DNA from 4 places in the Paenibacillus sp. J22P218 genome. Region 1 is predicted to be linked to each of the others. Evidence: riboswitches for the same ligand, from Rfam matches in the RefSeq annotation. Region 1 holds a riboswitch; each other region holds the start of a gene.

Region 1 (7,784 bases):
CAGTTGGCTGGGCCGAACATGCGAACCATGACCGGTATGAACAACGGCAGCATAACCATCGCATACAAGAACAACCCGCACAGGACGATCGTTGCGATTTGCAGCAGCGACATGACTCCCGATGGAAGCATCGCCGCGAACGTGCCGCCGAGAATGACGGCTGCGGACATAATGACGGTACCCATGTTTTTCATCGCTTCAAGGATCGCCTCGGAAGGCGACAGGTGACGATATTCCTTGAATCGATCCATTAAGAAGATGCTGTAGTCGATGCCGAGCGCCACCAGCATGACGAAACCGAAGAACGGCACGGCCCAGCTGACGCCCGAGTAACCAAGCAAACGTACGAATATAACTTCCGTAATCGCCATCGAAGTGTAGAACGTAACGAGCAGAGAGGCGATCATATAGAGCGGCATAATGATTGAACGGAACAGCACGATCAGAATGATCGCTATGCCGATCAGCATGAGCACAACCGTCTTCGAATAATCGGCCGACGATATATTGCTCAGATCGTGGTTCATGCTCGTCACGCCGCCGATCGCAATCTCGGCATCGCTATACGCCGTGCCTTGCAGAGCCCGTTCCACGGCTGCTTCCAGCGAAGGAACTTCAGCCATTGTATCTTGCTCGTAAGGATTTGTACGGAATACGACATCGAACTTAGCCGTATGGCGATCCTCGGACATATACACATGAAGTGCCGTTTGGAATTCTTCGTTCGCAATCGCTTCTTCGGGAATATACCAGCCCGTCATTTGTTTATTCGGCGATTCTGCCAAACCATTCAAGTAACCGCCAGCCGACTGCAGGCCATCCGTCACTTGCGTAAGTCCGCTGACACTATCGTCGAGTCCGCTTGTCAGTTCGCCGAGCTGATCACCAAGCGCCGTGAAGCCCGACTGCAGCTCCTTCTGCCCTTCTGTCAGTTGACCAAGACCCTGCGTTACGCCCGGCAGCTTGGAAACGATCTGCCCCTGGCCTGCCGCTGCCTGCGCAATGCCCTTCTGCAGCTCGGCAATGCCGGCTGCCAATCGTTCAAGTCCGCCTGCAAGCGCGGATTGGCCTTGCGAAGCTTGCGTGAAGCCTGCATTCGCCTGCTTCATGCCGGTATTGATTGCGCCAAGCTGCGCGTTCATCTGCGCAAGCTGGGCGTGAACGCCGGCAGCGCTTTGCTGCAGCTGGCCGAGCGCGCCCAGCGCCTCCTGGAATGCGGCATCTTCCGCCAGTCCAGGATAGTTGTCCGTCAGCCCGCTTAAGCCTTGCTGCACGCCAGAGAGCCCTTCCGCCAGCTTCGCCTGCTCAGCGGCGACTGCGCTATAAGCGCCGGTCAACTGATCGAGACCGCCGCCAAGCTGCTCATAGCTGCCCGCAAGTTCCTTGCTCGCAGCAGCCAATTGAACCGCGCTGGCATGCGCCTGCTCAAGCCCAGCGGTTAATTCCTTCGCTCCGGCCGAGCCGTCCAGCAGCCCTTGCTCGATCTTGCTCAGACCAGCGCCAAGCTGCTCGACGCCCGTCTTCAGCTCATTCGTGCCGGAGGCGAGTTCTCCAGCACCGTCGACCGCTTCGGCCAGCTTCGGCGCATTCTCGTTCAGCGCGCTGCTCGCCTCGGACAAGCCGCTGCCGATCTTGCCGAGCCCTTCGCCGCTCTGTCCAAGTCCATCCTCGAGCGTACCGACCTGGTCGGCGACGAGGAATTGCTCCATCGCCTCGCCCATCGGCCGCGTGGCGCTGCGAACCGCCTTCACGCCTTCGGCCTTCGCCAGCTCGCGGCTCGCCTGCTCCAGCGCCGCCAGTCCCTCCGGCGTATCCAGCGGCAGATCGGTCTTCACGACGACCGTCGTTGGCAACGATTCGCCTGGTCCGAACCCTTCCGCAATAATATTGAATGCTTTGACGGAATCGTATTTGTCGCCGATCTCGTCAAGCGAATTGAATGAGATAGAGCCCTTATAAGCGGTGAGGAACGGTACAACAATAACCGCCAATATAACAAGCGCCCACACCGGTTTCTTCAGCGAGAAGCTTCCGACAGCGCCCCATAGCTTGCTCGGCTTATGCTCCAATGAGCCTTTCGCCGGCCAGAACAGCGCCTTGCCCAGCACAGCCATAAAGAACGGGACGATGGTGAACAGCGCAATGAGCAGCACCGCTACGCCAACAGCGACCGCAACGGCCGAACGATACAGCATAAACGTCGAGAAGCCGATTGACGCGAAGCCGACCAGCACCGCAAGCCCGGAGAACAACACCGTTCTGCCTGCCGTGCGATACGTATGAACGATCGCTTCCGTAATGTCGCCGCGATGGGCCAGCTCTTCCTTGAATCGGCTGATCAACAGAATGCAATAGTCCGTGCCTATCCCGAACAAGACGGCAACGAGGAAAATTTGCGTAAAGTTCGATAGCGGAAAGTCAGCATACTTCACGAGGAATGCGACTATCGACTGTGAGGTGAGGTAAGTAAAGCCCACCGCCAGCAGCGGCACAATCGGCGCAACCGCCGAACGGAAGACGATGAATAAGATGATAAGTATGAATCCGACCGTAATAAGCTCCGTCTTCTTAAGCCCTTCCTGCGAGCTCTGCACAACATCCTCGGAGATAATCCAGTTGCCGGTATAATAATGCTCAATGCCAATGTCGGACAGCGACTCGTACAAACCGTCCTTCAGGTCGACCAGCTCCCGGTCGCCGGCCTCTACGCTCAAAAGGGTCAGAACGGTGCTGCCGTCCTCGGACACCATCTGCGGCTTCAGCTCAGGCGTATCGAAGTGGCTTGTAACCGACGTGACGCCGATCGCCTCGCCTTCCGCCTTCAACTTATCGACGCCGCCCTTCACTTCGGCTAGGTCGCTTTCCGATAAGCCGCCTTCCTTATGGAAGACGAGCACGGTCGCCATGCCGCTTGCGCCATCGTCGCCTCCTACTTCCTTCACGAGCTCGCTAGCGATATGCGAGGAGTAACCTTCCGGCACGCCGATCTGTCCTTTGGTCCGTACAAGCTCCCCCATTGCCGGCGCGGTTATCATCAGCCCTGCTGCCACCGCAATCCATAACACAAGCACTAACCACTTCAGCTTCAGTATGACTCTCATTCTCTCTCTGCTCTCCCTTCACGATTACGCTTCATAGCCTTACTGTGGTTTGCCTAGCTCATGAGCGAGCTTCTCGAACGTCTGAATAAACGTGATCGCTTCCTGCTCGTCGAACGGGCTGATATACTTTAGCAGCAGCTCATACATCTTCACGTCCATCTCGTCAAAAAGCTGCTTTCCCTCCTCGGTCAGCGCTAAATAAGTGACGCGACGATCCTTCTCGTCAGGCAGACGATAAATCAGATTCTTGTCGAAAAGACGATTGATAATGGCCGTAATCGAGCTTTTGCCCACGCAGAAAATATCAGCCAGCTCCGAGGACGTGCTTCGCCCCTGGCTATGCAAATATCGCAGCGTCGAGAACTGGTCGATCGTCAGCTCTTCCGGCATCAGCTCGCGTATCAAAGCGTTTAATCGGCGGTTAACCAAGAAGTGGGCAGCCTCGTAGCGATGTATAATTTCTTTGGATAGTTTGAGATCCATTCCCGCATCAGATCCTCCTTCTCTGTCGTAATGGTCCGAACGCTAATGACTCCAATGACTCGGACAAACTAATTCTACTGTAGAACTATTCGATAATCGAACTATATCAAAGACCCGGTTCGAATGCAACGCGTCAATCATGAACATATCGTGAACGGACTCGAATTGTCCGATTGATTTTTGCCGCGGAACATTTATATAATATTGGCGAAAACGAAAGGAACGAAATAAATACATTTGGAGGTTGGACGCGTGTACGATATTGGAATTATCGGAGCTGGACCCGCAGGAGCAAGCGCAGCGATCTTTAGCGCGAAGGCAGGCAAAAAAACAGTCATGTTCGAAAATAACAAAGGGATGACGAAGCGCGCATGGTTCGAGAACCATTACGGCGTTGTCGAAATCGGCGGTCCCGATCTCATCGAGACAGGCAAGAAGCAGGCGCTCAAATTCGGCACCGAGATTAAGGAGGAAACCGTTCAGAACATTACTGTCATCGAAGGCGGTTTCAAGATTGAATCCGATGGCGGAGCTTACGAGGCAAAGCATGTCCTGCTCGCTACCGGAGCCGCAACTGACCTTGCCGAGCATATCGGCGTTCAGACAAAAGCGGGTACAGAGCCGCGCATCAAGACGGTAGTCGCTGTCGATCCAAGCGGCAAAACGAACATTCCCGGAATCTGGGCCGCTGGAACGGTAGCAGGCGTAAGCGTTCATGCGATCATTACGGCCGGCGACGGCGCCAAAGCTGCTATCAACATCATTAGCGAAATGAATGGCGAGCGTTATGTCGATCATGACGTACTGAAAGCTTAGTTTTCAAGTTTGCGCAAAAAAAGAAGGAATTTAGAATAAATTGTCGAATATTAGGTGAAAAGCCGGATAGGCAAAGGGCAAACTATGCGAAAGCATAGGACGCAAAGCTACGGGTCTACAGCGTAATGACGCCATGATCGCCGGGTTACCCTAATGATTCGTGACCGCAGGAGGGTGCCGTTTGGCATCCTTTTTTTATTGTCAAATCCAACCGTAATCGTTCCATTGACATATTACCAGGAGGCCCGAATTGAGTACTGTACAGCAACCGAAGCGTAATCGATGGATCATCGCCCTGTCCTTTCTACTATGCACGCTGCTCGCTTTAATCTGCGAGAGACTTGGCTATCCCTTTCTATATGGCATAACATTCACCTTTACAAGCGTATTCCTGTTAGTCGGACTTCGCTTGTTCGGGTTCTGGCCCGGATTGCTTGCCGCCGCAGTCGTGCATACGATTGGGACTCAGCTTATGGATCAATCTCTATTCCATTACATCGGACTGCTGGAAATTGCCATTGTCGGTCTGCTCGTTCGCAAGTTCCCGAGTCACCTGTTCGTCTGCGACGCTGCCTTTTGGCTGCTTATCGCCGTTCCACTAACGTATATTACTCATGTTGGTCAATATAACGCTATGGGGACCGATCTGATGCTCGTTACGTCGATTGTGGCGATCAACGGACTGCTGAACGCGCTGTGTGCCGATATTGCCCTGCAATATTTGCCGCTCTCAAAGTGGTCCGGCATCGCTCGCAATTGGCGCAGATCCAGCTCCCTCAACCGCGTCATGTTTCATTTCTCGATCGTGTGCGTTATACTGCCGTTTCTATTGAATATTTACATTAGCAGCACGGGCTCATTCAAGGAAGCCAGCCGCCACGCCGAGCAGCTTTCCAGCAACGTAGCTTCGATGATCGGAAGAGAATATATGGAGAGCAGAATCCGATACGACGACAATAAGTCCGAGGCCACGCTTGCATACCTGCAATCGCTGATTGCCAAGCATTCGTCCGCTCTATACACCATTACCATTACGGATGGAAGCGGCACTGTCATCCCTTGGAACGGCAGCATCCGCAATGACACCTCAAGCTACCGGATTAACAAAGCGTTAAGCAACAACCTTCAATTGCTTATTCCTGTACGTAAAGAGCATCCGCTCCATATCTCGACTTGGCATGAAGGCAAGTTCCGTTACGCCTCGCCCATCCATGATACGGGCCTCATGATCCATATCGATATTCCTTTACATAACTATCAATACTATCTTTTTAATAAATACATCACGCATTTCATTTATTTAATTACGCTCGCCTTATTCGCCGCGCTTGTTGCGTTCTTCATTAACCGCTGGCTAGGCAGAAGCTTGAAGCGATTAGCCGAAGCGACGAACAATCTGCCGAGCCGCCTGAAGCAGGAAGACATGATCGAATGGCCTTCCAGCAATATTTTCGAGATTCACGCCTTAATTAGCAACTTCAAGCAAATGGCGGTCAATCTCGTCCATATGTTCGGTGAGACGCAGAAAAACAGCGAGCGCCTGCAAGCCCAAGCGTATATGCTTGGGCAATCGGAGGAGAAACTTCATCGCCTCGCTTATTACGACATGCTGACAGGTTTGCCGAATCGGCTTCACTTTACGAAGCATATTCAAGATATGATTACGATACATGCCGGTAATGAGCATAAGATTGCCGTTATGTTCGCCGATATTAATCGCTTCAAGCAAGTAAACGATACGCTTGGCCATGCAACCGGCGATAGACTCCTGAAGCAGGCTGCCAACCGCTTCGCAGAGACAGCAACGAGCTTCGATGTATTCCGTCTCGGAGGCGATGAATTCGTCTTCGCCGGCTCATACACCGACGTTGCCGAGGTACACGACATGGCGGAGAAAATCGGTGAAGCATTCTCCAAGCCCTTCGAAATCGACGGCATGTCGCTTTACTTAACAATCAGCATTGGCATTAGTCTATATCCGCTCGACGGCGAAGATATCGACACCGTTATTAGCAACGCGGATATCGCCATGTACAGCGCCAAGGAAGAGGGCGACGGCTGCTACCGCTTCTACAAGCCGAAGCTTGCCTCGGTCATGACAGAGAAGATGCACTTGGAGAACGGACTCTATAATGCGCTGCAAACGAACCAATTCTCCTTACACTATCAGCCGAAAATGAGCGCCTCGACAGGGAAGTTATGCGGCATAGAAGCGCTTATCCGCTGGCAGCATCCCGAGCTGGGCCTTATTCCGCCAGATAAGTTCATTCCGCTTGCCGAGCAGGCGGGCTTCATATTAGAAATTGACCGATGGGTGTTCCGCGAGGCTTGCCGCCAGAACAAAGCGTGGCAGGATGCGGGTTTACCTCCGATATGCGTATCGGTTAACATCTCGGGCAGACATTTTTTCCAAGGAAACTTAATCGAAATGATCGTATCCGCGTTAGAAGATACGCAATTATCGCCGGAATACGTCAGCATTGAAATTACGGAGGGCGTCTTCATGCGCAATATGGAGCAAGTCATTGAAACGATCCAGTATTTGCGCAAGCTCGGCATCTTAATTTCGATGGACGACTTCGGCACCGGATACTCAACGCTTAATCAGCTGCAAAGGCTGCCGATCTCCGATGTGAAGCTGGACCGCTCGTTCATTCAAGGCATTACGACCGACGAGAAGAAGTCCTCGATCGTTCGGGCTATTATCGAGCTTGTGCACAGTATGGATATGAGGGTCGTGGCAGAAGGTGTTGAAACCGATGACGAGTCGCAATTTTGCAAAGAGCTGAAGTGCGATGAACTGCAAGGCTACTTGTTCAGCAAGCCTCTTCCGGCGCATCAGTTCGAAGCGCTGCTGGCCGGCAGTGCCGCATAAAGCACTGCATAAACAACGAATGGCAGTACAGGATTAGCCTCCTGTACTGCCATTGTTCGTCTTAAGCGCTTGCCCCGGTTTCGGCTTGAGATGCCGATTCACTTTCGCTTGCCTGTGCCCCGTTCTCCGCTGCCGGCTTGTCACCTTTCTGGGCACCGCGCGCCCCGTTAGGACGCTCCCCGCGCGGACCTTTGCCGCCATCTTGAGCGCGCCCTTGAAGCTCGCCGGTTACAAGCTTCTCAGCCTGCTCAGCCAAGGTTGCAAGCTTCTCGTCATACTGCTCCTGCGTCAACTCTCCCGCCGCAAGCTTCTCGGCGAGTTTGGCTTTCACTTCGGTTATGTGAGCATCAATAACGGTTTGTACGGCTATGCCTTTCTCGGCAGCAAGAGCCGCAATCGTTTTCCCGCCATCCAGTGCTTCTTTAAGCTCATCCGCTCCTAGGCCTAGCGCTGCAGCTACCGCTTCAAGCCCTCCGCCTCCAAGGCCCTTGCCGCCGCGACCGTCATGC
Region 2 (7,784 bases), on a different contig from region 1:
GCGCTTACGAACGGCGGAGGCATTCGCGCCTCTATCGATGCAGGCCCGATTACGAAAGGAGAAGTCATTACGGTATTGCCGTTCGGGAATCAGATTGTGACGCTTAAGGTAACCGGCGCAGACATCAAAGCCGCGCTCGAGAACGGCGTCTCTGATTATCCGAATCCGAAGGGCGCTTTCCCGCAAGTGTCCGGCGTCGCTTTCAAAATCGACAAGGAAGCAGTCAAAGGGGAGCGCGTTCATTCCGTCACAATCGGCGGCAAACCATTGGATGAAGCTGCGACATACACCCTTGCCACGAATGACTTCATAGCTGCGGGCGGCGATGAATACACCATGTTCGGCAAGTATCCGCAAGCCGGCATGTACGGCGCGCTGGATGAAGCGCTCATCGCTTATATTCAGAAGCTTGGCAAAGCAAATCCAACCATTGAGGGACGCATTACGGAAGGAGTGAAACCCGTCACTCCTTCCCCTGAACCCGAGCCGAAGCCCGAGCCCGAGCAACCTGAACCGAAACCAGAGCCGAAGCCTGAACCAAAACCCGAGCCTGCAGCTCCGGCCTACATCGTTGTAAAAGGCGATACGCTATGGGCGATTGCCAAGAAATACGGAACGACATGGCAGGTGCTTCGCGATCTTAATAAGTTAACGAACGCAGACCTCATCTTCCCGGGTCAAAAGATCATATTGCCTTCATAATGTAGCTTATACAAATGCAAAGGGCTGTTCCACGAGCGGATAACCGCTTAAGGAACAGCCCTTTGATTATTAGTCGTTACTCTTATTTCTTCTGTGCAGAAAAGCGGATCAGAAATCCTAGCATTACGATTACCAATCCAGCCATGTAGAACGGCATAGTGCTGCTATCGCCTGTCTTAGGCAATGTATCAACATCCACTGAACCATCATCCGGTGTCCCTAAGCCTATTTCTTCATCGTCTACCGTTACTTCTTCGTCATCCGTAGTTTGCTCCTCGCCATCTTCAGGCGCTCCGCCTTCATCCGGTGAGCCGCCCGGCACTTCTTCTTCATCAATAATTACTTCATCGGAAGGCGTCGGCGTTGGATCAGGTGACACAGTAGGCTCAGGAGTAACTGTTGCCTCCGGTATTGGAGTTCCCGTCGGCGTCGGTGCCGGTGATGGCGTTACGACTGGTGTCGACGTTGGCGTCGACGTCGGTTCTTCCGTCGGCGTTGCTGTCGGTGTTGTTGTCGGTGTCGCTGTCGGTGTCGGCGTTGGTGTCGGCGTCGGTGTCTCCGACGGTGTCGGTGTTGCCGTCGGCGTTGGTGTCGGTGTCGGCGTTGGTGTCGGCGTCGGTGTCTCCGACGGTGTCGGTGTTGCCGTCGGCGTTGGTGTCGGTGTCTCCGACGGTGTCGCTGTCGGCGTTGGTGTCGGTGTCTCCGACGGTATCACTGTCGGTGTCGGTGTTGCCGTCGGTGTCTCCGACGGTGTCGCTGTCGGCGTTGGTGTCGGTGTCTCCGACGGTGTTGCCGTTGGTGTCGCTGTCGGCGTTGGTGTCGGTGTCGGTGTCTCCGACGGTGTTGCCGTTGGTGTCGCTGTCGACGTTGGTGCCGGTGTCTCCGACGGCGTTGGTGCCGGTGTTTCCGACGGTGTTGCTGTCGGCGTCTCCGACGGTGTTGCCGTTGGTGTCGCTGTCGGCGTTGGTGCCGGTGTCTCCGACGGTGTTGCCGTTGGTGTCGCTGTCGGCGTTGGTGTCGGTGTCTCCGACGGTGTCGGTGTTGCCGTCGGCGTTGATGCCGGTGTCTCCGACGGTGTTGCTGTCGGCGTTGGTGTCGGAGAAGGCGTCGCCGACGGGCTAGGTGTTGGCGTCGCTAGCGGTATCTCCCCCTCGAAAGGTACCCAATGCGGCTGAATTCTGCCTTTCGTGAGCGAAGCGCCTATTAATATGCCGTCGATATTGCCGCTCGTTGCCGTAATATCAGCCTGCGGGGCTAGTAGACTGCCTTTGACCCCGCTATAGCCGAGCGTCAGCGCCGTAGCATCCGGGAAGTTAAACAATATTTTCGACTGGCGGTCTTTACCGTCAAAGCCAAAATAACCTTGCCACCCCATTGATCGAGTCGCACCCGTAACGTTAATAATCACTGTCGAGCCATTCGGAACGTCCAGCCATACCTCATTCAGATCATAACCTACTGTAAATACATTGAGCTGAGGGTCTGTTCCCTTCAAAGTCGTTTTATTCGAATTGTTTTGATCTTTGCTTGTTGTGCCGTTGGTCGGCAAAGCTGCCAGCTCAGCGGACAAATTCAACAAATATTCAGCTTCTGCTTCAAAATCAATAGGTGCCCCTTGATGCTTCTTGCCTCTTACGAGCGTGAAGGCCGATGTTGAGTGAAGCGTTCCGTAGTAGGCATCGCCATAATCAATTTGACCATTCGTGAACTTCAGTTCTCCGCCCGCTACTAAGCCAATGTCTCCCGATGCATTCGCTCGATTGACGCCAAATCCGGTTATATCAATATCTCCTCCGGCCGCCAGTCCACCTTCGACTTGCTCGTAATACAGCTTAAAGTCACCCAGCATGAACACGTTGTAACTGCCTGCCGTACCGAGCACAGAGTTGTTGCCTCCGCCTGCTCCAAATACGAAAGCGTTACATAGAATGCCGAAAACGATGACCCCAGTCACGACTAGTGATGCGCTCTTACGAAATGCTTTTCTCATGATATACCCTCCCTATCAAAAAAATAAAAAAGACCACACACGAATACGAGATTCATGGCGGTCGGACGATCATAGCGCCTTAGGCGCTGTAGACTCCAGACTTTGCGTCCCACTCTTTCAAATGGTTTGCTATTGGCATAATCGAACAATTCGTTCGTAATCTATGACTCTATCAAAAAGGAACTATACCTATTTTAGCTAATTTTGGTCGCAACCGCAATCCGCTAAATTATCTAACCCCATGTAAAATATACCCATGTATGTACATGGAAATGAACTTCAATTCCGCTCTCCATATGCCGATTGTTAATATAGGTAATAGGAACTACATCATGAAGCTGCGAAAAGAGGAATGATCCCATTGAAGCTACTAGATCCGCACCAACAAACTCCCGCAAGCGTATATCGCGCCTTCCTCCTCCAGCTCGTCTACAACTATGTATTTGGATCGGCCGTCGCCGTGCTCGGAGTCGGGGGCATCATCATTTTCTCCACGCTTAAGCTGCCCCAAGGCGAAGGCCTCGTGCTCGGTGTCATCTTATTCGCTTCTTTGCTCATTATGCTTGCCTGCGAGCTGTTCGTATTCTATCGGCATGCGAAGCCGATTCAGGCCGCTTTCCTGTCCGATCAGCCTACAGCGGAGCAGCTTCGCAAAGCTTATATACAAACGCACCGCTTTCCGGTACTGTCTTTGAAGCGGACTTTCGGACCTCATTTGCTCGGCATATCGGTGCCGGCTATTGCAATGAGCTATCTTTTCATCCGAATGGAATGGCTCTCGTTCCCTTATTATTATATCGGACTTGCTTCCGTTGGCGCGTTGCTCGTTGCCAGCATGCATGCCATGATCGAATTTTTCCTGACCGCACGGGCCATTCGACCTGTTGTCACCTATATGCGCAACAAACATGTAGAGCTCTATGGGCAGGATCTGTCGCTCGGCGGCCAAGTATTCGCTTCGATTCGCACGAAGTTTCTGCTAAGCGCTTTTTTAATCGGTACGCTTCCACTGCTCTTGCATAGTCTTGCGGCTCAGATCAGGCTTGAAGGACTGGACGGCGGGGGCACCTCCGCTTATTGGCAATGGGCCGGTATCATTCTCGTTATCGGCGTCTTCTTCTCCTTGTTCGGCGCCTCGCTCCTATCCCGCAATATCGAGGATCCGATCCATAAGCTCCAAGCTGCGATGATTGCCGTGCAGAACGGCCATTACGACACCCGCGCGGAAGATATTCATTCCGATGAATTCTCGAAGCTGGTCGCAGGCTTCAACCATATGATCGAAGGTCTGCAGGAAAGGGATGAGCGCAATAAGCAGCTTCACCAAAGCTACTTCTTCACGCTTGCTGCCGCGCTTGACGCGCGCGACACCTATACCGCGGGTCATTCGGAACGCGTTGCCGAATATTCCGTCGCGATCGGCGAGCAGGCTGGCTGGCCGCAAACCGAGATTGAACTGCTGCGCAAGTCGGCGTTGCTTCATGACATCGGCAAAATCGGCATTCGTGACGCGGTGCTGCTGAAGGATGGCAAGCTGACGGACGAGGAGTTCGATCAGATTAAGGCGCACCCGGGACTGGGCGAAAATATTTTGAAGCAGATTGAGCCTGCCGACGCGATGGCCGATCTGCTTCCGGGCGTTCGCTCCCATCATGAGCGCTATGACGGACGCGGTTATCCCGACGGGCTCGCAGGTGAGCACATTCCTCTGCTTGGCCGAGTTATTGCCATTGCCGACGCTTTCGATGCGATGACATCGGATCGGCCGTATCGTAAAGGAATGACCCGCGAGCACGCTCTCGCGATTCTGGAGGAAGGCAAGGGAACACAGTGGGATCCCGCCTTAACCGAGCTGTTCATCAATTCGCTGCGGCAAAACGAATCATAAAAATAAGAGCTTCGCGACCGGGCATAATGCCACGCGCGAAGCTCTTATTTATTGGAACGTGCCTATTTTTTGATCAGACGGAAATCATCATAGTGGAAGCCTGGCGCAACGACGCAAGATACGAGTACCGGCTCGTCGCCGAGCGCTCTCGCCATCTGCCATTCGTTAGCCGGCACAAGCGCCTGTGGTTGATGTCCTGCGGCAATGTCCGGGCCCACAATAATCTCCTTGCGAGTATGCGGGTCAGCTTCAGTTCCGCCAAGCGTGAGCAGCAACGGGCTTCCCGAATGCCAGAACCATACTTCGTCGGAATAAACCGTATGCCAGTCCGAGAACTCCTCGGGATGCAGCAAGAAATAAATCGACGATGCGGCAAAACGCGGTCCCGAATACGGATCGCCTAGCACCTGCTGCGGAATTTCAAAATTAGCTTTCCAAATTTCCTTGTACCATCCGCCTTCGACATGCGGCTTAAGATCAAGCGCATGCACAAGCGGCGACAGCTCCTTCACTGTTGCTCCCATCCCAATCAACCTCTCTCTGTTATGCTCTATTCTATTTGAAAACTTTCATTCATTCTATCATATCGGAAATGCCGGTTCGCTGATTAATAGCAAAAAGATCGTTGCTAATTGATCCCACGGTTATAAGCCTTGAATTGTTCACTTATTCGACCAACAAAAAAATGGAATTGTCTATGATTTTGGTCATTTATAAGATATACTTATAAATATAGCCGCAGGAGGTGAGCAGATGAGATTGACGATAAGCATGAAGCACAACCAAAGACCCGCGTTTCGCAAACGGTTCTTTAACCTGCTTATTATTTTGCCATTGCTGCTCACTGCACTGTTTGCTTACCAAGCAGGCAACAACTTCGAGTTGACGGCCGGCTCCAGCCGGTTCAATCCTGTTGCCCGCGCAACGACCTGCGCTGCTCTGAACGGGCGCTCCCCGAGCAAGCTGCTTCAGCCTATTCGCCGCAAGCCCGCGGCTTATAAGGCATCACTTGCCGTCTTATATGGACGGCCCGCTTATTTATCCCCCTTAAGTCTGACCATCCTGCAGCGCTTGAAGCGTTTACTGCTTAAGCCTATTAAATATACATCGGTCTACATTGGTTAGAACCCATTTTTTTGGTACAAACTACAAAAAAATGAGGAGGCAAACCCAATGAATATTAGAGAATCTGATTTGCCTGGAATCGGACGCAAATACCAGATTATTACGCGCGGAGGCGATAAGTTCGTCATTATCATTCATGATGACGGCCGACGTGAAATGTACCATTTTGACTACGAGGATCCGGATGACAGCATCTCCATGGTAACGCTTGAGGATGAAGAAGCTCGTCAGATTGCCGCTATTATCGGCGGAATGACTTACAAGCCGAAGGCGCTCGAGACGATTGAAGTAGCGCTGGATGATCTAACGATCGAATGGTACAAAATCGAGCCAAACGCCGCTTGCATCGGCAAAACGATCGGCGAAGCGGATATTCGCCAAACGACCGGCGCAACGATTATTGCTGCCGTCGAGAAGGAAGCTAAGCATATTAATCCAGGTCCCGACTATGTTTTCAAAGCAGACTCGACCCTTATTGTGGCTGGTGAACGGCAGAACCTTAAGCAGCTTAAGCTCATGCTCCAAAACGGGAGTCGTTAATTATGGACCACATGGTGCTGGAGATCGGTCTCGCCGTTATACTCATCGCCTTGGTCGGGCTGTTAGCTTCAAAAATTCGTTTTTCGGTTATTCCTTTTTATATATTGATCGGTATGGCTGTCGGGCCTCATGCGCCGCACTTCGGCATACTAGACTTCAGATTCATTCACAGCGCTGAATTAATCGAATTCATGGGGCGCCTCGGCGTGCTCTTCCTGTTATTTTATCTAGGTCTCGAGTTCTCGGTCGGTCGACTCATGAAGTCGGGCAAAGCGATCGCGGTTGGCGGAACGATCTATATTTTAATCAACTTTTCACTCGGCTTATTGTTCGGATGGGTTAACGACTTTCCTATCGAGGAAACGATGGTCATTGCAGGTATAACAACCATCTCATCCAGCGCAATCGTAGCCAAGGTGCTCGTCGACTTAAAACGGACGGCGAACCCGGAGACAGAGATGATTCTCGGGATCATAATGTTCGAGGATATTTTCCTCGCGGTGTATATATCCGTATTGTCAGGTCTTGTGCTCAGCGACTCTTCGTCGCTTGGCGGTGTGCTGCTCTCGGCCTCTTATGCGCTTGGATTTATGTTGTTATTCCTCATTATCGGCAGGAAGGCTGCCCCGCTGCTTAATAAGCTGTTCAATATTCGCTCCAACGAATTATTCCTATTGCTCGTCTTCGGCTTCTTGTTCCTTGTCGCCGGTTTCTCCGAGACGATTCATGTCGCAGAAGCGATCGGCGCATTGCTCGTTGGTCTAGTATTAGCGGAGACGACGCATATGAAACGGATTGAGCATATGATTTTGCCGTTCCGCGACTTCTTTGGCGCTTTGTTCTTCTTCAGCTTCGGTCTCACGATCGACCCGCTCGCACTCGGCGGCGCGGTATGGCTGTCACTCGGCGCTGTCGGCATTACGCTGCTCGGCAACTTCGTTGCAGGCATGTTCGCAGGCAAGAGCGCTGGACTGTCGCCTAAGGCATCGTCCAACATCGGACTAACGATTGTGTCGCGCGGCGAGTTCTCGATCATTATGGCTAATCTGGGCAAAGCCGGCGGCTTGATGGAGCTGCTGCAGCCGTTCGCTGCGCTATATGTGCTGATCCTAGCCATATTAGGCCCGCTGCTCACGAAGGAGTCTAAGCTCATCTATAAAGGGCTGAACATGATATTCCGCTGGGAGAAGCGAAAGCTCGTGAAAGAGCCCGACCCGCCTGCCCCGCAAGGCGGCAACGGGTAACTAAAGAGGCAGGTGCGACAGGTCAGGTTGACTGCCGCGCCTGCCTCTTCTTTGTGCTTGTGTAGTATGCTCACATTCGCCGCTTTCCCTTAGCGATAGAGATACTTTCTATCTCTATCGGCCCCTAACACACCTCGGTTTGTTGAATAGAGCTGTTTTCTAGCTCTATTCTGCTCAGCAGTCCCGCCGTATGCTCACATTCGCCGCTCCCCCTTGCCGATAGAGATACTTTCTATCTCTATCGGCCCCTAACACACCTCAATTTGTTGAATAGAGCTGTTTTCTAGCTCTATTC
Region 3 (7,784 bases), 170 kb from region 1:
TCGATTAAAATAATTCTAGCATGTGATCTAGATAGCGTTGCGTCGTTGCTATTAAAGCTTTGCTCCAGATTGCTTAAAGAAGCCGTATCCGCTCGAAAAAGCTTCTTCATATCGCTTATGCGTTCCGAACGCGACTTGAAGCTTTGCTTCCCTGTGTGCCGCTCGCGGCTAAGCAGCGACAGCAGCGGCAATTGGTAATGGGAAGCAAGCTGGGCTGCTAGTTGCTCCGCTTGGTTGAAGCCCCGCTCCTCCGCCCGTACTGAGCTAACCGGCACATACGTCACGGCATCCCAGCAAGCTCTAAAGCTGCCTCGCTTTGTTGGCGCTCCGAGCTGGTGGCTTAGCTCCTCAAAAGCCGGCTGCAGCATGGTTCCGAGCAGCGGTCCTAACTCCTCGTTGCCTCTATATTTATAAAGCGCCAGCCAGCTCTTCATCGTAGAATCGTATTGCACGGCGCTTCGATTGCATATAAACGATCTGTGCGGCTGACGGATGCAATCCTCGCATGAAATGCCGCGGCCACATCTTAGGCAAACGATGCGAGACCGAGTCAACCATGGAATGGCATTCACGCAAGAGTAGCATAGCTGCTGTTTCAATTGAATCGGCAGTTTCATCCCCGGGGGAAGATGACCTTTGCTGGGCTGGATCGGTTTCTTGCAGAATACGCATGTATTTGTTCGTGCAGATAACCATTCTGCTTGTCCTGCAATTGTATTGGGAATTGTTCGCATCCATTCTATCATTGACGTTATGCTCATCGGTCTGCCTCCTTTACAGTGATTTTCGGGAGCAAATAACCTTGCTTGCGCGCCATACGATTCATCGCCTTAATATGGCTGACCGCTCTTGCCTGGGAACGACTATGCTCAACGCTGCAGAAGAAGACTCGTCCAGCTGGATCATCAGCGGAACGGCCGGCTCGTCCTGCCATTTGGACAAGCGATGCCTCATCAAACAATCTTCCATCTGCGTCTAATATAAATACATCGCTACGAGGTATCGTAACTCCACGCTCCAGTATAGTCGTTGTTACAAGCACACGAATCTTCCCTTCACGGAATTGCTTTACTTTAATCGCCCGTTCCTCGTCTTGTGAAGAAGTTGCCTCCACCTCCGTCAGTCGAAGCTGCGAGCGCAGCAAGGCTGCCACCGGTTCTGCCTGCGCGATCCGCTGCACGAATACGAATAATTGTGCGCCTCGTTCTACGGAACGACGCAGTTCAGACAACAAGGATATCGGAAGCCTCCTTGATTGCAGTAGCTTCGCTACAGTTGCGGTTCGAAGCAGCTTTGGGACAGGCAGCGGATGCCGATGATAGCGTACCGGCACTCTTGCATGAGGTAAAGATCCTCGTCTCGCCTCCCGTTGCATGGCCTGCGGAGGCGTCGCTGAAAGCAGAAGTCTAACTGCCCCTGGGGCGCAGCTTTTGTCAGCCACGTAGTGGAGTGTCGAGTCGTTTACATATGGAAAAGCATCGAGCTCGTCCAAAATAACAAGATCGAAGCTCTGCCAGAAGCGAAACAGCTGATGTGTTGTCGCCAGCGTAATGTTGCCGCGCTCCCACTTTTGTTCGCTGCCTCCGTACAAGGTGACGACCGAAGCAGACGGAAACGCTCTGCGAATACGCGGATCAAGCTCAATAACAACATCGCGCCTCGGTGTTGCAAGAAGGGCCTTGCCGCCGCGCAGCAAGATAGATTCAATAAGCGGGAAGATCATCTCTGTCTTACCCGCTCCGGTAACCGCCCATAGCAAAAAGCTGCTTATTGCTGCTTGTGCGGATTGAGCTAGCTTCTTATCAGTATTGGATGTCTCAGCGAATTGAAGCGCCTTAGCCGTTGCCGATGCTTGTGCGGGACTGAGCCCCCATTTGGACAGTCTCTCCTCCATCGGCGGGAGGTCGCCTGCATTTAGATGAGCGTTTACAGACGGCAACCCTTCGATGAGAAGCTCGCATTCCCGGCTGCGACCCATCTGAATGCAGCTTAAGCAATAAGCGCATGCTCTGCCGCAGGATGCGCAGGTTGTGCGGCGCATCTGTGATTCGCCGCTACCGCAGCGCAGGCAGCGCAAGCTGCGCCGGCTGCGGCGCAGCAGGCCCGACCGGCTGCCGGCTTCTGCGGCAACCGCCCCACGCAGGCGCACGAGCCCGTGCAGCGCAGCTAGCTGGAGCACATCGCTCCAGCCGCTGTCCGCGCCGGGCACGCCCGCGCCCTCAAGCAGCGCCTGCGCTTCGCCCCGCAGCAGCGCGCGCCCTTGCAAAAGCGCCGCCGCCCGCCTCGCGGCTGCGGCCAACGCCTCCAGCGCAGCCCCGCTAACGCTTGCTGCGCCGCCATCTCCAGGCTCGCCAGCTGCAGCGGCTCGCTCCCAGCGCTCCGCGCCCCCGCGCAGGCTATCGCCCTGCTGCTTCTCGCCGCGCTTGCTCCGCCGAGCGCCCGCAGCCTCCCCGCACGCTGCCGCCGTACATGCGGCAAGCCTGCCAACCACGCCATCGCGATCGCTCCTCCCTCCCCCTCGTCGCTCCTGCTCACTATTACAAAGCTCCGCCGCCCTGCAAGCATCCCCGAGCGGCAGCGGATTCCGCCATATCCAGCCCTCGTCTGCCGGAGGGACAATCCTCCCCATTCGCATGCCGAGCGAGGGCTCGAGCCAATAAATCCGATCAACTTCAGGCGCGATCGTACAATAAGCTCTCCTTTTTTCATTTTTGCCGACAACATACACATAAGCCCGCATCTTTTCTACGCTCCCCGCATATTGTATTTCTTAGTGCGTCGTCATTGCTGCCATTCTACATACAACCAAGAAAACGCAAAAAAAGCACACCTAGAGCGCATAGAGCGCTGCAAAGTGTGCTTCACTTTCACAACCGTTATGGCAATTAGTATATACTAGAACGGCATTTTGGACAAATCGGATGGATTCTGCAAGTCGATAAGCACCGCCTGATTCGCGTCCTTCAAAATACCTTCAGACTGCAGCAGCCACATCAACTGATCGGCATCGCTTTCTCTAATGGAAACGACTGCACCTGCTTCAGCGGCGGTACGGCTTCGCCTCATCTTTTCCGGATATTCATGAACCGTCACCTTTTGTCCCTTGCGTGCCATTCGATCGACAATAGCAAGCGTCTCAGCGGTCGCGCCATAATCAACAACCGTCACCTTGACTTCCTTACCCGTCTGACGCGAGAATGTTAACAATGAACGCATATACCATTCGATATTATGTTGATCCTGATCGGCTATAAGCACATAATGCCTGCTAGCCCGGTTCCGCCCTTGCCGTATCCGATAAGCTAGATGAACCGACAATGCAGCCGCTATATAACACCCAAGCACGAGAAGCAGAAGTTCTAACACGGCGGTCACCTCCTCTATGCGACACTATATGCGAAGGAGCGCCCACAGGTTCCGGTATAAGCGGACAAGTTAAAAATATACTGTCCAAATGCCTCGTTCGACATTTTTCTTTCTTTTTCATCATTCCCCAACATTTTAACACTCTTGTGGAAATACCAATATATGTTATCATTTTAGTGCGAACTAGAGCATAAGTAGTATTGGAAAGCAGATAGAGTGAAGGAAGGAGGGAAAACCTCTTAACATTCATGCTTTTTAGGGAAGCGATGATGTATAATCTGCATTTGGACACTTGGATTATACGGAGCTAGTAGTGTAACCGGCCCTCTTAGAACTAGATTATCCAAATCTAAGAGGAGAGTGAACAATGAAGTTGGTCAAAAAACAGTTTGCGGTCATCATGTCCATCATGCTCGTCTTGTCCATGTTCTTAAGCTCGATCGTTATGGCGCAGGGCACGGATGAAACAAGTCAAGAATCTGCACAGGAAACAACTGCACCGGCTACCGAGAATCCAGAGTCAACTGTTCTCCCTTCTGAAGAACTTGCATCGGTAGAGTCTCCTTCTCTTCAATCTTTATTGGTTTTCACCAGAGGCGGTGGTGGAGGCGGTGGCAATGCATGCGACGGAGACGACCGCGACGTGTCCGGCATTCAAGGCACTTATGGCGGCGGCCGTGATGATGAGGATTGTGATGACAACAGCAACAAGTGCATCGGCGGAGACAGCCCCAGATTAACCAACGGGGTCCTGCAAGGCACTAGTGGCGGTGGACGTCACGATGATGAGGATTGCGGGAACATCAAAGTTACCAAAAAGTATTACTACGATGATGACGATGCAAAACCTCAGAGCGGCGTCACTTTCCAAGTACTTAAAGACGGCAATGTAGTTGCTACCGGCACAACGAATAGCAGTGGCCAAGTGGAGTTCGAAAACCTGGCACCCGGCTACTACAAGGTAGTTGAGGTTGTTCCTGCAGGCTTCACGACATCCATCTCAAGCAACGGTCAATCGGTAAAAGTTGAGGAAGACAAGACTGCGAAGGTTGATGTATATAACACGCCTATACTCAATCTCATTGCCGCTTGTACCGACGAACCAAGCCAATCTCGCAAATGGATCGTTACGAACGAAAGCAATGTGAAACTTTATTTCAAATGGAAAACGAACGGATCATGGCATAGTGAATACATCACTAGCAACGACTCTGAGCCAATCATTGTCACAGGCACTCCCGGTTCGCTTACCGTCAAGTGGGGCGATGACTACAGTAAGTCGATAACCGCACAAAACCCAGGCGAAGATTGCACACCACCGACTCCTACTCCAACGCCGGAGCCGACCCCTACACCAACGGCGGAGCCAACTCCTACACCAACGCCGGAACCGACTCCTACACCAACACCAGAGCCGACTCCTACACCAACACCAGAGCCGACTCCTACACCAACACCAGAGCCGACTCCTACTCCAACGCCGGAGCCGACCCCTACACCAACGCCGGAGCCGACTCCTACACCAACGCCAGAGCCGACTCCTACTCCAACGCCGGAGCCGACTCTTACACCAACACCGGAACCGACTCCTACTGTAGAGCCGGAACAACCGGAACTTACAATTACGAATGTATGTACCGTTAGTCCGAGCTCCACTCGCAAATGGAGAGTACACAACCCTGGCGATGAGGACATCACAATTACTTGGTACGTGCTCGAAGCTAATGACGAATCTTCTAATCAAGTGACCGTTCCAGCTGGCAAGTCGATCACGATTACGGCAGAGACGGTATCGACGGAGTCGAAGGAAAACACAATCAGAATCGTATGGTGGGGTCCTGGCGAGTCTTCATACTACGAGGAATTGGTGAACAACGGAGCTCGCTGCGCAACGTCTCCTCCGGAGACGCCAACTCCGGATCCGTCACCTACTCCTACGCCGGAAGTATCACCAACTCCAACACCTGAAGTATCACCAAGCACAGAGCCTACTCCAACGCCTGAAGTAACGCCTACTCCAACGCCTTCCACTGAGGTAATTGAAGAGGAAGAGATTCCAGAAGGTGGACCTGGCGACGGTGGAGATGGCGGTGAAGATGACGGCAGCGTGATCGAAGAAGGCGAAGTACCGCTCGGCAATCTTCCTAAGACCGGCGATACAAGCTCGCTTCCGTTCTACCTGCTTGGCGCTTTTGCAATCTCGGCTGGTATCCTTACATTCAGAAAACAAAGAGCCAATAAACAAAGCTAGAGATCCCGCTAGCGAAGCATTCGAACCTCGGTGTTGTCGAAGAGACTGCATCGAGGTTTTCTTTTCTTACGAACACAACAAAAAAATCCCGCTCCTACAGACACGGGACCCCCACTTTAATCAGTTGTGCAACACGCTTTTATCTATTACAACGTAACCCAACCATACTTAATCGATTGAATAACCGCTTGCGTGCGATCATCAACCTCCATTTTTTGCAAAATGCTGCTGACATGGTTTTTAACCGTCTTCTCGCTAATAAACAGGAACTCGCCAATGTTTTTGTTGCTCTTGCCTTCAGCCATCAGACGCAGCACTTCTGCCTCGCGGCGAGTCAGCGGGCTTTCGTCGACAGCGTTATATTTAACGCCTTGCTCTTGGGCGGCTGCAGCTCCCGATACAATTCCCATCTCGTCCAGGTACGTCATACGACGAAGCTGATTGATAAGCTTCCCTGTTACTTTGGGATGAATATACGCATAACCTTGAACAACCGAACGGATCGCATTAATAAGCGACTCGGCTTCCATATCCTTAAGCAAATAGCCAGTAGCCCCTTTGCGGAGCGTTTCGAATACATAGCTCTCATCATCATGAATAGACAGAATAATTACCTTCACGTCAGGGAACATGCTCTTGAGTCTTTCTGTTGCGACTACACCGTTCTCGATCGGCATATTAATGTCCATCAGTACGATTTCGGGCAACGTATGATTGCAAAATTCCATAACCTGAATGCCGTCACCACACTCGCCGATCACTTCCAAATCATCTTCCATATTCAAAATTCGTTTCAAGCCTTCGCGAAACAACTGATGGTCGTCTGCAAGTAATATTTTGATTTTTCGGGCGGGAGTGCTCGGAACTTGATTTATCATTATACTACTCCTTTCTGTTCTCGGCAGTTATTGGTATATGAATTATAATTTTCGTACCCTGTCCAGGATTTGAGTCTATATCCATCCTTCCTTCAATCAATTCCACGCGTTCTCTCATCCCGATGAGTCCAAAATGGGAGTTTCGGCTTGCTCCGAGATCGATTAGATCGCTCTGGAACCCAATGCCGTTATCGTGAATGATGATTGTAATCAAATGAGGCTCATAGCTTATGTCAAGCAATACGCGCGAAGCGTTAGCATGCTTCAGAGCATTCGTGAAAGCTTCTTGTACGAGCCTGTATATGGCCGCCTCCATGGCAGACGGCATTCGAATCTCCTTGCCGGAGAGCTCGAATACAGTATGTATTTTTGATTTATCTTCAAAATCCTGCACAAACTTCCGCAGCGTCGGCACTAATCCAAGATCGTCGAGCGCCATTGGCCGGAGATTGAAAATGATTTTGCGAATTTCTTCAAGCCCAGAACGAACCTGGCCTTTCAAATCTACCAATTCTTCCTGCACCATCTCGAATTCTTTCTTAATCAGCATACGTTCGGCGATTTCTGTCCGAAGCACAATATTGGCGAGTGACTGTGCCGGCCCGTCATGAATTTCCCTGGCGATGCGCTTCCGCTCTTCCTCTTGCGCCAAAATAATCTTAAGACCCAACAGCTGCCTCGTCTTCGCCGATTCCAAAATTCGCGTCACCTGATTAAGGTCGCCTGATAAATACTCCAGTACGACGTTAATTTGCGAAGCAATCATCTCCGCCCGCTCAATCGAGTTCTCAACGTTGCGAACCCTCTTCTGCAGATCGTCCCGGCGAGCCTTCAAATACGATTCCTTCTCGCGGTACACCATAAGATCCAGCTGGATTTGTGTGGCCTTCTCGTAAGCCGACTTAATGTCCTCTTCCTTATATCGGACGAAATCCCGGCTCACTTCAGTCAATCGAATTCGCGCGCGCCTGTAATCCTGCTCCAACTGATCGACTTTCTCGATCGTCTTCACCGTTTCCTGAAGCACAAGCTCCAGTTCCTGCTCGAGTGCTTCCAGCTCAGAGCGCGCGGATTCGCATATTTCATAGATTTGATATTTGCTGTCTTCCATCACTTGAATTGCATTTTTGATAACTCGGTTTATATCGACTGTTAAGTGATCCACGATCGATCGGCAACCTTTCTATGGCAATCCTGATTCCTATACTTCTCTATCATACCACAGAATGGCTGCCCATCGTCCATGCTATTGAATGGTAATCTTCTTCTGTTTGGCATCGTATCCTACG
Region 4 (7,784 bases), on a different contig from region 1:
CAAAGTCATGATAAGCTTATTCCGCTGCAGAAGGAGCTTGAGTTGATCAAAGCTTATTTGACGCTGGAAGGAGCTCGTTTCGAAGAACGTCTGCAGGTGCAATACGAGATCGAGGCGAGCCCGAATCTCCTGTTGCCCCCGCTTGCGATTCAGCCGATAGTCGAGAATGCGGTTAGGCATGGCATTATGCAGAAGGCGGCAGGCGGTACGATTAAGATTAAAGTATGGGAGTCGGACGAGGCGCTGCATGTGCTTATATCGGATGACGGAGTAGGGATGTCGGGCGAGCAGCTTACGAATCTATTCGTAGTGAAGCCTGGTCTCGGCTCGGGTGTCGGTCTAGTCAATATTAACAGAAGACTGCTCTCGCTTTACGGCGAACAACTCCATGTAGCCAGCGAGCCGCTTGTCGGTTCGGAAGTCGGCTTCAAGCTGCCTAGATCATCCATGAGAGATTACGAAGCGTCAAAGGGGGATCAAGATGTTAACCTGCATATTGGTAGACGATGAGAAGCCCGCGCTGCACCATCTGGAAATGCTGATTGCAGCCGACGGCCGCTTCCGGGTTGAGGGGAAATATACGTCCGCGAAGGCGGCGCTGGATCATTTGGCTGAATCGCCAGTCGATGTAGCCTTTCTGGATATCGGGATGCCCGAGATGAATGGACTAGAGGCAGGCGCTTACATAGGACAAATGCCGGGGGACATACGGATTGTGTACATAACCGCATACTCCCAATATGCGATCGAGGCTTTCGAGGTGCAGGCTTTGGACTATGTGTTAAAGCCGATCGAGGAGGAGCGGTTCGCCAAAACGCTGAATCAGATCGAGAAAAGGGTTCCGAACCGCGAGACGATTTCATCGGATCGGCTTATGGTGCGCTGCTTCGGCTGTTTGTCGCTTGAATACGAATCCGGCAAGACGCAGGTTCTGAAGTGGAAGACGGCTAAGGCGCAGGAGCTGTTCGCTTATATGCTTATGCAGCCGGATCGCTGGGTTGCGAAGGAATTGATATTGGACATGATATGGCAAGGCTATCCGTATGACAAAGCGTTGACCTATCTTCATACGTCCGTATCCCAAATCCGCAAGCTGTTCAAAGAGTGGGGGACAACGCTTGCGATCGAGTACGCTCTAGACAAATATCGGCTGGTGCTGGGTGAAGTCAAGGTCGACACGGCTGAATTCGACCTTCATTCGGATAGCTCCGAATCGATGATGACCGAGATCGAAGTTGTTCATGTCGACAGAGCTCTTTCGCTTTATCGTGGCGACTATCTTGACGGACTGGACTATGACTGGGCGGAAATGTACCGAAGCAGATTGCTAGACAAATATATTCATCTCGTTACCAAGCTTGCAAGCTATGAAATAAGCCAAGGCCTCGTGAGGAAAGCAGTCAACAGGCTATTGTCCGCGCATGAGAAATCGCCATATTCCGAGGAGCTATGCATGCTTGTTCTGGAAGGCTATGAGCGACTGGACGATTGGCAAGCTCGTCAGCGATACTACGAGTCATTCGTGGCGCTCCTTCAAGACGAACTCGATATTGGGCCTACTGAAAGTATGGTCCGCTGCTATGAACAAGGGAAAATGATCAGGTCCTCTAACCTAAATGATTAGGTTGGAGGGCCTTTTTTTTTGTTTTAGAATCCATTTAGCGACCTTTGTTATACTGCTCTTACGATACTGGAAGAGAAGCTTGCGGCGGTAAGCCGCCATGCAACAGTAACGATTCCGGCAATAACGGAGCGGATGTTATGGTAGGTCAATTCAGTGGTCAAATGGTCAAGCAAAGGAAACAAAAAGAGACAATTCTTGTTATGCATTCCGATATAACATCGTATATGCTGCCGGTGAGTCAGATTAAGACAGACCCTTTATTGAATCAGTTCGGGAAGAAGGCCAAACTTCAAGAAATCGTGTTTGAGGTTGAAATCGCCGCCTCGACCGCGGAATCGGAACAGCTTGCCGAACAAGCGGCAATCGCTGGCGAATTTACAATCCTCGTGAACCCTAACCATTTTACTGTAAAAGCAACCTATCGCAACAAAACGATCGAGGTGACCTCGTTCGAGTCTTATGTGGAAAGAACGATTGCAGTGCCGGAAGGCGTTGATTGTTCGCAAATAACGACTGCTGTCGTCATCGAGGCGGACGGGGATACCCGCCATGTGCCGACGAAGATCGTTGTCGAGGGCGGCAAGTATTACGCCAAAGTGAACAGCTTGACGAACAGCCGGTTCGTGCTCGTAGGGCACTCGGCCCAATTCGCCGACATGGCGGGTCATTGGGCGAGAGAAGCCGTGAATGATCTGGGCTCGCGGATGATCATCCAAGGCAATAGCTCGGGATGCTTTAACCCGAATCAATCGATCACGCGCGCTGAATATACCGATACCATCGTGAAAGGTCTTGGGCTGAAGCCACAAAGCGGCATAACTCCGTTCCCGGACGTTAACAGCGCGGATTGGTTCAACTGCTCGGCTAGCACGGCGCACACCTATGGCTTGATCGGCGGGCTCGCTGACGGCAAGTTTCATCCGGCGGACTTCATTACTCGCGAGCAAGCTTTTGAAATCATAGCGAAAGCAATGAAGCTGACAGGGCTTAAGGCGAAGCTGGCCTCCGCTTCCGCTTCCGCCTCCGCTGAACAAACATTAAGTGCGTTCATTGACGCAGGCCTGATCTCGGGTTGGGCGAAGAGCAGCGTCATCGACTGTTTGCAAGCAGGCATTATTGTCGGCATGACGGGTACCGAGCTGGCTCCAAAAACCTATATATCCAAAGCAGAGGCAGCCATAATCATCCGACGATTGCTTATGAAGTCCGGGCTTATCTAGGCGGGCGACAGGTCCTGGATGCTGGCGAGCTATCCCTAATCAACGGTCCTTGTTGAACGGGGTAGCTCTTTTTTAACCATAAGAAGTTCGTTGAAATATTTGCAACTAGAGGTGAACGGAAAATGTTATCTTTCGAACCGTTAAGGAAAGTTATTGCTTACCGAAATATTAAAATTACAGATATCGTGAACGAAGAAGGGATGTCATCGACGACTACCGCAAAAATAAATAAAGATAAGCCGATATCATTTGAAACGATCGATCGGTTTTGCGCCATGCTCGGCGTTCCAGTTAGCGATGTGCTGCTGTTTGTTGATGCAAAAGGCAATCCCGTAACAAACGGTGATAACAACATCGAACAGCTGAAGCAAGAAATTATGGAATTAAGACAGCGAGTGGCGGGACTGGAAAAGGCAAACAAAGATCTTGAGCAATACAAAGCAGCAAGAACTGAAAGCAACGGCAAGAACGGTATTCTGGGAACAACGAATAGACCGAACCGATTTATTGTTTTGGAGCTCAGAACGATTCGGAGAAAGTCTAAGCTGACTCAAGCCGAACTATCTGAGGCTATAGGCATCACGGGCTCCTATCTGGGGATGTTCGAACGGCAGGAGAAATATATGAACGATGAGCATCTCGCGGCTTTGAAAAGGAAATTGTCGATTCCGGAAGAGAATATTATAGAGATTGTATAAAAGGATTGGATTGCTTGACTGCGGCCGGCATTCTGTTGAAACAACTTGTTGCGCGATGCGTAATAAAACAACAGGTCATACAAATGCTGGGAGATTCAATAAGCCGGGAGGTTTTGCACATGGACAAGCAATCTGCAATCGAGCTCATCATTAAGGAAATGAATTTGTTGACCGACAAGCACCGGAATCAGATCGATCATCTGCTGGAAATTGAATTCAATTGGCAGGGAGAGATTACGGAAACGGTGCTTTTAGAGTGGGAGCAACCTAAGCTGCATACGCTGTTCCAGGTGATGAAGGGCATTCAGATGACAAGGGAATATGTGCCTGATATCATTCAAGCTTACGCTAGCATAGACAGAGACAATCTTTCGAACAAAGTGAAATTCGGCCGGATAAGCGATGAAGATAAGCCGGTACTAGAGCCTTCCCCAGAGGTTCATGGCCAATATGGCAAGTATACTGTACCGCAAACCGTAATCCGTCTCTACGAGCTCGAGCTGGAGCTTGGCCGTGATATGGATTTGAAGCTGGGCCTGCTCATGCAGAAGCAGGACTTTCGTTACGCTTGCACGCCGCCTGACTTTATCCCGTTCGCAAGTCCAGGAGTGGATGGCATTCATTATTGCTTCGTTACTGACTTCGGTACGGTTGCCGACTTGGAGAACGCCTATATTGCCGTTGTCTCTCCTATGGATTTCGACAATGAAATAGCGATAGTTGCCAGAAACATAGAGGAATTTCTCCGAATTGTATGTACAGACCGCAGTGTGCTGTACAACAATTATCGATCGGGTCAAGCGTATTTGGCCGACGTTCACAAGCGGGAGCCAGAGGAGATAAATGAAGGGCAGCGATATGCGGTGAACCGACTCAAGCGTGTATTCGGCATCGAGGCCATGGACGATCTTGCCTTGCATATCGACGAGGTGAAGGCTGAGCGGGCAGCTCGCGTTCGGCGGCACACGTTGGATTCGGTAGGCGTTATGCCGTTATCCGGTTCGAGCAGCCAGGGCCTATCGGCAGTGGCTAACGATACGCCGGAAAGCGCCGAGCTGCTGCAAACCGCTTTGGATCAAGCCGATGCGGAGACGAAGCTTGCAACCATTCGCAATCTCCAATACAAAAAAATCATTCCCGATGACCGCAAAATGTTCTTATTATGCATGAGAACGCTCGCTAATCTGGGCTTGAGCCATGAACGGAATCAATTGCGCAAAATCGGCTTACGAGAGTAACGGCGCAGAGCAGTGCTCCTGACAATTCGAAAAACATAGGAAGAGGTTATCCCTAAACGGAACGTCCAATTGGACGATAGGGGTAACCTCTTTGTTTGTATATGCTTGAAGTCTAGGTTACAGCCGGGTCCAATATCATTCGCAATAAATTAACCAGCCGTCCCGCTGGCTAGCTGGCGGATGCGTTCGCCTGCTAGACCGGTGAAGATGCCGCCATGATAACAAATGACAGTGTCTATATCGTATTGTGCAAGCTCAGATATGGAGCTGCAGGCTTGCTCATAATCCGTGCATAGATTCGGATCGGGAAGCTGCAGTTGTCCGTCGACGACCCTGAGCGCATCGGCAGCGATAAGCGTCTTGCTCGGTCTATGATAGAGGCTAATGTGACCTGGCGTATGCCCAGTTGTGCTGATGACGACGATACCGCCGCAATAAGGGAGCTGCTCCCCGTATTCCAGCACGGAATCGACTGAAGCCGAAGGAGGATGCTCAAGCGTTTTTCGAAATGCGGATCTCCATTCTTCGGGCACTTCCGGAGGAAGCGAACGGATAGCATGCTCGATCGCGGCATCCGTAATTTTGATTAGCCTCCGTTCGCCTTGAATGTACGGTATTTCTGGAGCGGAAGCATATATAACTGGCTTTTGCGGAAGTGCAGCCCTAATCGCAGGCAAACCTCCGATATGATCAAGATCCTGATGCGTTACAATAATGCGGTTCACCCGATCGATTGGAATGCCAACTCGCTCTAATTCGGCTCTCAGCAGCGGGAGTTGTCCGGGAAACCCGGCATCGACCAATATGACGTTCTCCTTGTCCCATAACACAGTAGGAAAGATCGTTTCCGTCTTGCCCATCATCTCGGCCGAAATAGATAAGGCCTGTATTCCGCTTTGTTGTTGCATGCAAAAAAACCTCCCTAATCAGATGTTGAAGAATCACGGGCTGATCCGTGTCTTCATGCAAGCATAAAACATCTTATCAGGAAGAGAAGTTTGTGTAAACTGTAAAATATTTTATTATAACATAAAAATATTTATTTGTCAATAATCATTTTGTTATAAAAAGGAGGCATTTCTTAAAAGCGGAGGAATGTCGAAAAGGAATCCGGATGACTGTCGAATCCTAGCGGATAGGAAAAGTTTATGTTGTAAAAGAATGTAAAATTTATATTGCTTATTTTTGGGTGCAAACTCTATAATTATCACATAACAAGTAATACTATTTTACTAGATTCAAACGAAGTTTCTAGTCTTAATTACCTAATATCCAGTTAGGGGGATGGAAAGTACAAGCACGAACATAATTACATAGGGAAGCGATGATTGCGAGTCCATAATTGGGCACTTAAACTCGCAGGAGCTAGTAGTGCAACCGACCTGAATCCATTTTTAAGTGACAATTGGATCAAGTCGGTTTTTTTGTGTTGTTAACTTTTGGTTGTCCATTCTATTTATCCTCAGGAGGAATTGATGTTGCGACATAAAGTCAAGCATGTATTCATTAATTTGTTACTCGTTACCTTGATAGCTTTAGTTATTTCCCCGGCAGCCGCTAATGCAGCATCTCCTAACAAAGCGCCTAAGCTGAGTGCGGATCGGACCACCAACGATACGGATAATCCGATCGTGATTACTTTTAGCGACAGCTCCAGGTGGCGCAGCGCGATCACATCGGTTGAGAGTGACGAGGCGCAGCTGCAATCTGCCGACTACTCGATTCGCTCAGGTAAGTTGACGATTAACGCTGGTGTCCTAAGCGTTGGTTTGCACGAACTTACAATTAAAGCTACTGGTTATACAGATGCAGCCGTGTCTCAAACGATCGTGGCAGCACCGCTGCCCGGTCCGGTATTGGAGGCCGACACAACGAGCAACAATACGATCAATCCGATTGAAATTACGTTCGCGGATGATGCGGCCTGGCGACAAGCGATTACATCCGTGAAGGTCGGCGGATCAACGCTGCGGTCATCGAAGTACAGCATCGTTGAAGGTAAAATAACGATTGAAGCCGGTGTTATTAGCCGTGGGAACCGTACGGTCACTGTAGCGGCCAGAGGCTATTATGATACATCGGTTGAACAGGTGATTACTTCACCTCCAGTGCTTCGCAATGCACCATCGCTTCGAAGTGATTCTTCAAAAAATGATACTGCTAATCCGATCGAGATCACGTTCAGGGATGATGCAGGCTGGCGAAGTGCAATCACTTCCGTCAATGTGGATGGAACGGCGCTTGATTCATCCGCCTATGTGGTAAGTGCCGGTATGATTACTTTACAAGCAGGTATTCTGACCAAAGGGACTCATACGATTACGGTTCTAGCGGACGATTACAAAAATACGAGTGTCTCTCAACGAATCAACGCTGCTCCAATCGTGCTTTCGCCGCCTTCTCTTCAAGCGGATACGACAGCGAACACCGTATCAAATCCGATTGAGATCACGTTCAATGACAATTCCAATTGGCGCGGAAATATTACGGCGATTAGCGATGGCGGGGCGAACGTACCCAGCACAAACTATTCGATCAGCAAAGGCAAAATTACGTTCAAAACAGGTGCGCTCAAACAAGGATTACATCAGCTTACTGTAAGCGCACGCGGATATAGTGATGCAACAGTGGAGCAAGTGATTGTACCGAACGGGCCGGTGGATACAACTCCGCCGACGGCCATAGTCAGTTATTCCATTACAACACCTACAAGCGGTAATGTAACGGCAACTATAACCGGCAGCGAACCGATAACCGTAACGAATAATGGAGGGTCGACAAGCTATACGTTTACAGCGAATGGAAACTTTACGTTTACTTTTAGAGACGCTGCAGGTAATACGGGTTCAGCGACAGCATCGGTCAGCAATATTGATAGGCAAGGCCCTGTCATCGTAATTGCCCCATATAATACGGCATTAACGAATCAATCTATAACGGTTGCAGCGTCTTCTACGGATGGTACGCTCAATGCAAGCAGCCATGTGTTCGACGAGAATGGCAG

What was found. Region 1 has a riboswitch for cyclic di-GMP ahead of AC0YN0_RS19285 (putative bifunctional diguanylate cyclase/phosphodiesterase). Riboswitches for the same ligand answer to the same signal wherever they lie in the genome.
Region 2: it holds a riboswitch for cyclic di-GMP, as region 1 does, so the genes downstream of both, AC0YN0_RS16700 (choice-of-anchor A family protein) here and AC0YN0_RS19285 (putative bifunctional diguanylate cyclase/phosphodiesterase) in region 1, are expected to answer to the same signal.
Region 3: it holds a riboswitch for cyclic di-GMP, as region 1 does, so the genes downstream of both, AC0YN0_RS18575 (SpaA isopeptide-forming pilin-related protein) here and AC0YN0_RS19285 (putative bifunctional diguanylate cyclase/phosphodiesterase) in region 1, are expected to answer to the same signal.
Region 4: it holds a riboswitch for cyclic di-GMP, as region 1 does, so the genes downstream of both, AC0YN0_RS24180 (hemoblobin-interacting domain-containing protein) here and AC0YN0_RS19285 (putative bifunctional diguanylate cyclase/phosphodiesterase) in region 1, are expected to answer to the same signal.

The regions. Positions count from the first base shown of each region.
Region 1 is NZ_JBWDNL010000004.1:251,172-258,955, forward strand. Features, by position in the region: gene AC0YN0_RS19270 (MMPL family transporter) at 1-3,101, opposite strand, end outside; gene AC0YN0_RS19275 (MarR family winged helix-turn-helix transcriptional regulator) at 3,141-3,584, opposite strand; gene AC0YN0_RS19280 (FAD-dependent oxidoreductase) at 3,837-4,400, shown strand; cyclic di-GMP riboswitch class I at 4,467-4,553, shown strand; gene AC0YN0_RS19285 (putative bifunctional diguanylate cyclase/phosphodiesterase) at 4,651-7,275, shown strand; gene AC0YN0_RS19290 (hypothetical protein) at 7,337-7,784, opposite strand, start outside.
Region 2 is NZ_JBWDNL010000003.1:439,482-447,265, forward strand. Features, by position in the region: gene AC0YN0_RS16695 (5'-nucleotidase C-terminal domain-containing protein) at 1-702, shown strand, start outside; gene AC0YN0_RS16700 (choice-of-anchor A family protein) at 785-2,692, opposite strand; cyclic di-GMP riboswitch class I at 2,746-2,833, opposite strand; gene AC0YN0_RS16705 (HD domain-containing phosphohydrolase) at 3,054-4,580, shown strand; gene AC0YN0_RS16710 (cupin domain-containing protein) at 4,643-5,104, opposite strand; gene AC0YN0_RS16715 (hypothetical protein) at 5,334-5,705, shown strand; gene AC0YN0_RS16720 (cation:proton antiporter regulatory subunit) at 5,754-6,245, shown strand; gene AC0YN0_RS16725 (cation:proton antiporter) at 6,248-7,489, shown strand.
Region 3 is NZ_JBWDNL010000004.1:84,471-92,254, forward strand. Features, by position in the region: gene AC0YN0_RS18560 (ComF family protein) at 1-761, opposite strand, end outside; gene AC0YN0_RS18565 (ATP-dependent helicase ComFA) at 758-2,740, opposite strand; gene AC0YN0_RS18570 (hypothetical protein) at 2,896-3,366, opposite strand; cyclic di-GMP riboswitch class II at 3,619-3,700, shown strand; gene AC0YN0_RS18575 (SpaA isopeptide-forming pilin-related protein) at 3,734-5,617, shown strand; gene AC0YN0_RS18580 (response regulator) at 5,764-6,495, opposite strand; gene AC0YN0_RS18585 (sensor histidine kinase) at 6,500-7,660, opposite strand; gene AC0YN0_RS18590 (stalk domain-containing protein) at 7,742-7,784, opposite strand, start outside.
Region 4 is NZ_JBWDNL010000006.1:122,575-130,358, reverse strand. Features, by position in the region: gene AC0YN0_RS24210 (hybrid sensor histidine kinase/response regulator) at 1-510, shown strand, start outside; gene AC0YN0_RS24205 (response regulator) at 482-1,624, shown strand; gene AC0YN0_RS24200 (S-layer homology domain-containing protein) at 1,825-2,844, shown strand; gene AC0YN0_RS24195 (helix-turn-helix domain-containing protein) at 2,967-3,542, shown strand; gene AC0YN0_RS24190 (hypothetical protein) at 3,662-4,780, shown strand; gene AC0YN0_RS24185 (MBL fold metallo-hydrolase) at 4,930-5,688, opposite strand; cyclic di-GMP riboswitch class II at 6,089-6,172, shown strand; gene AC0YN0_RS24180 (hemoblobin-interacting domain-containing protein) at 6,256-7,784, shown strand, end outside.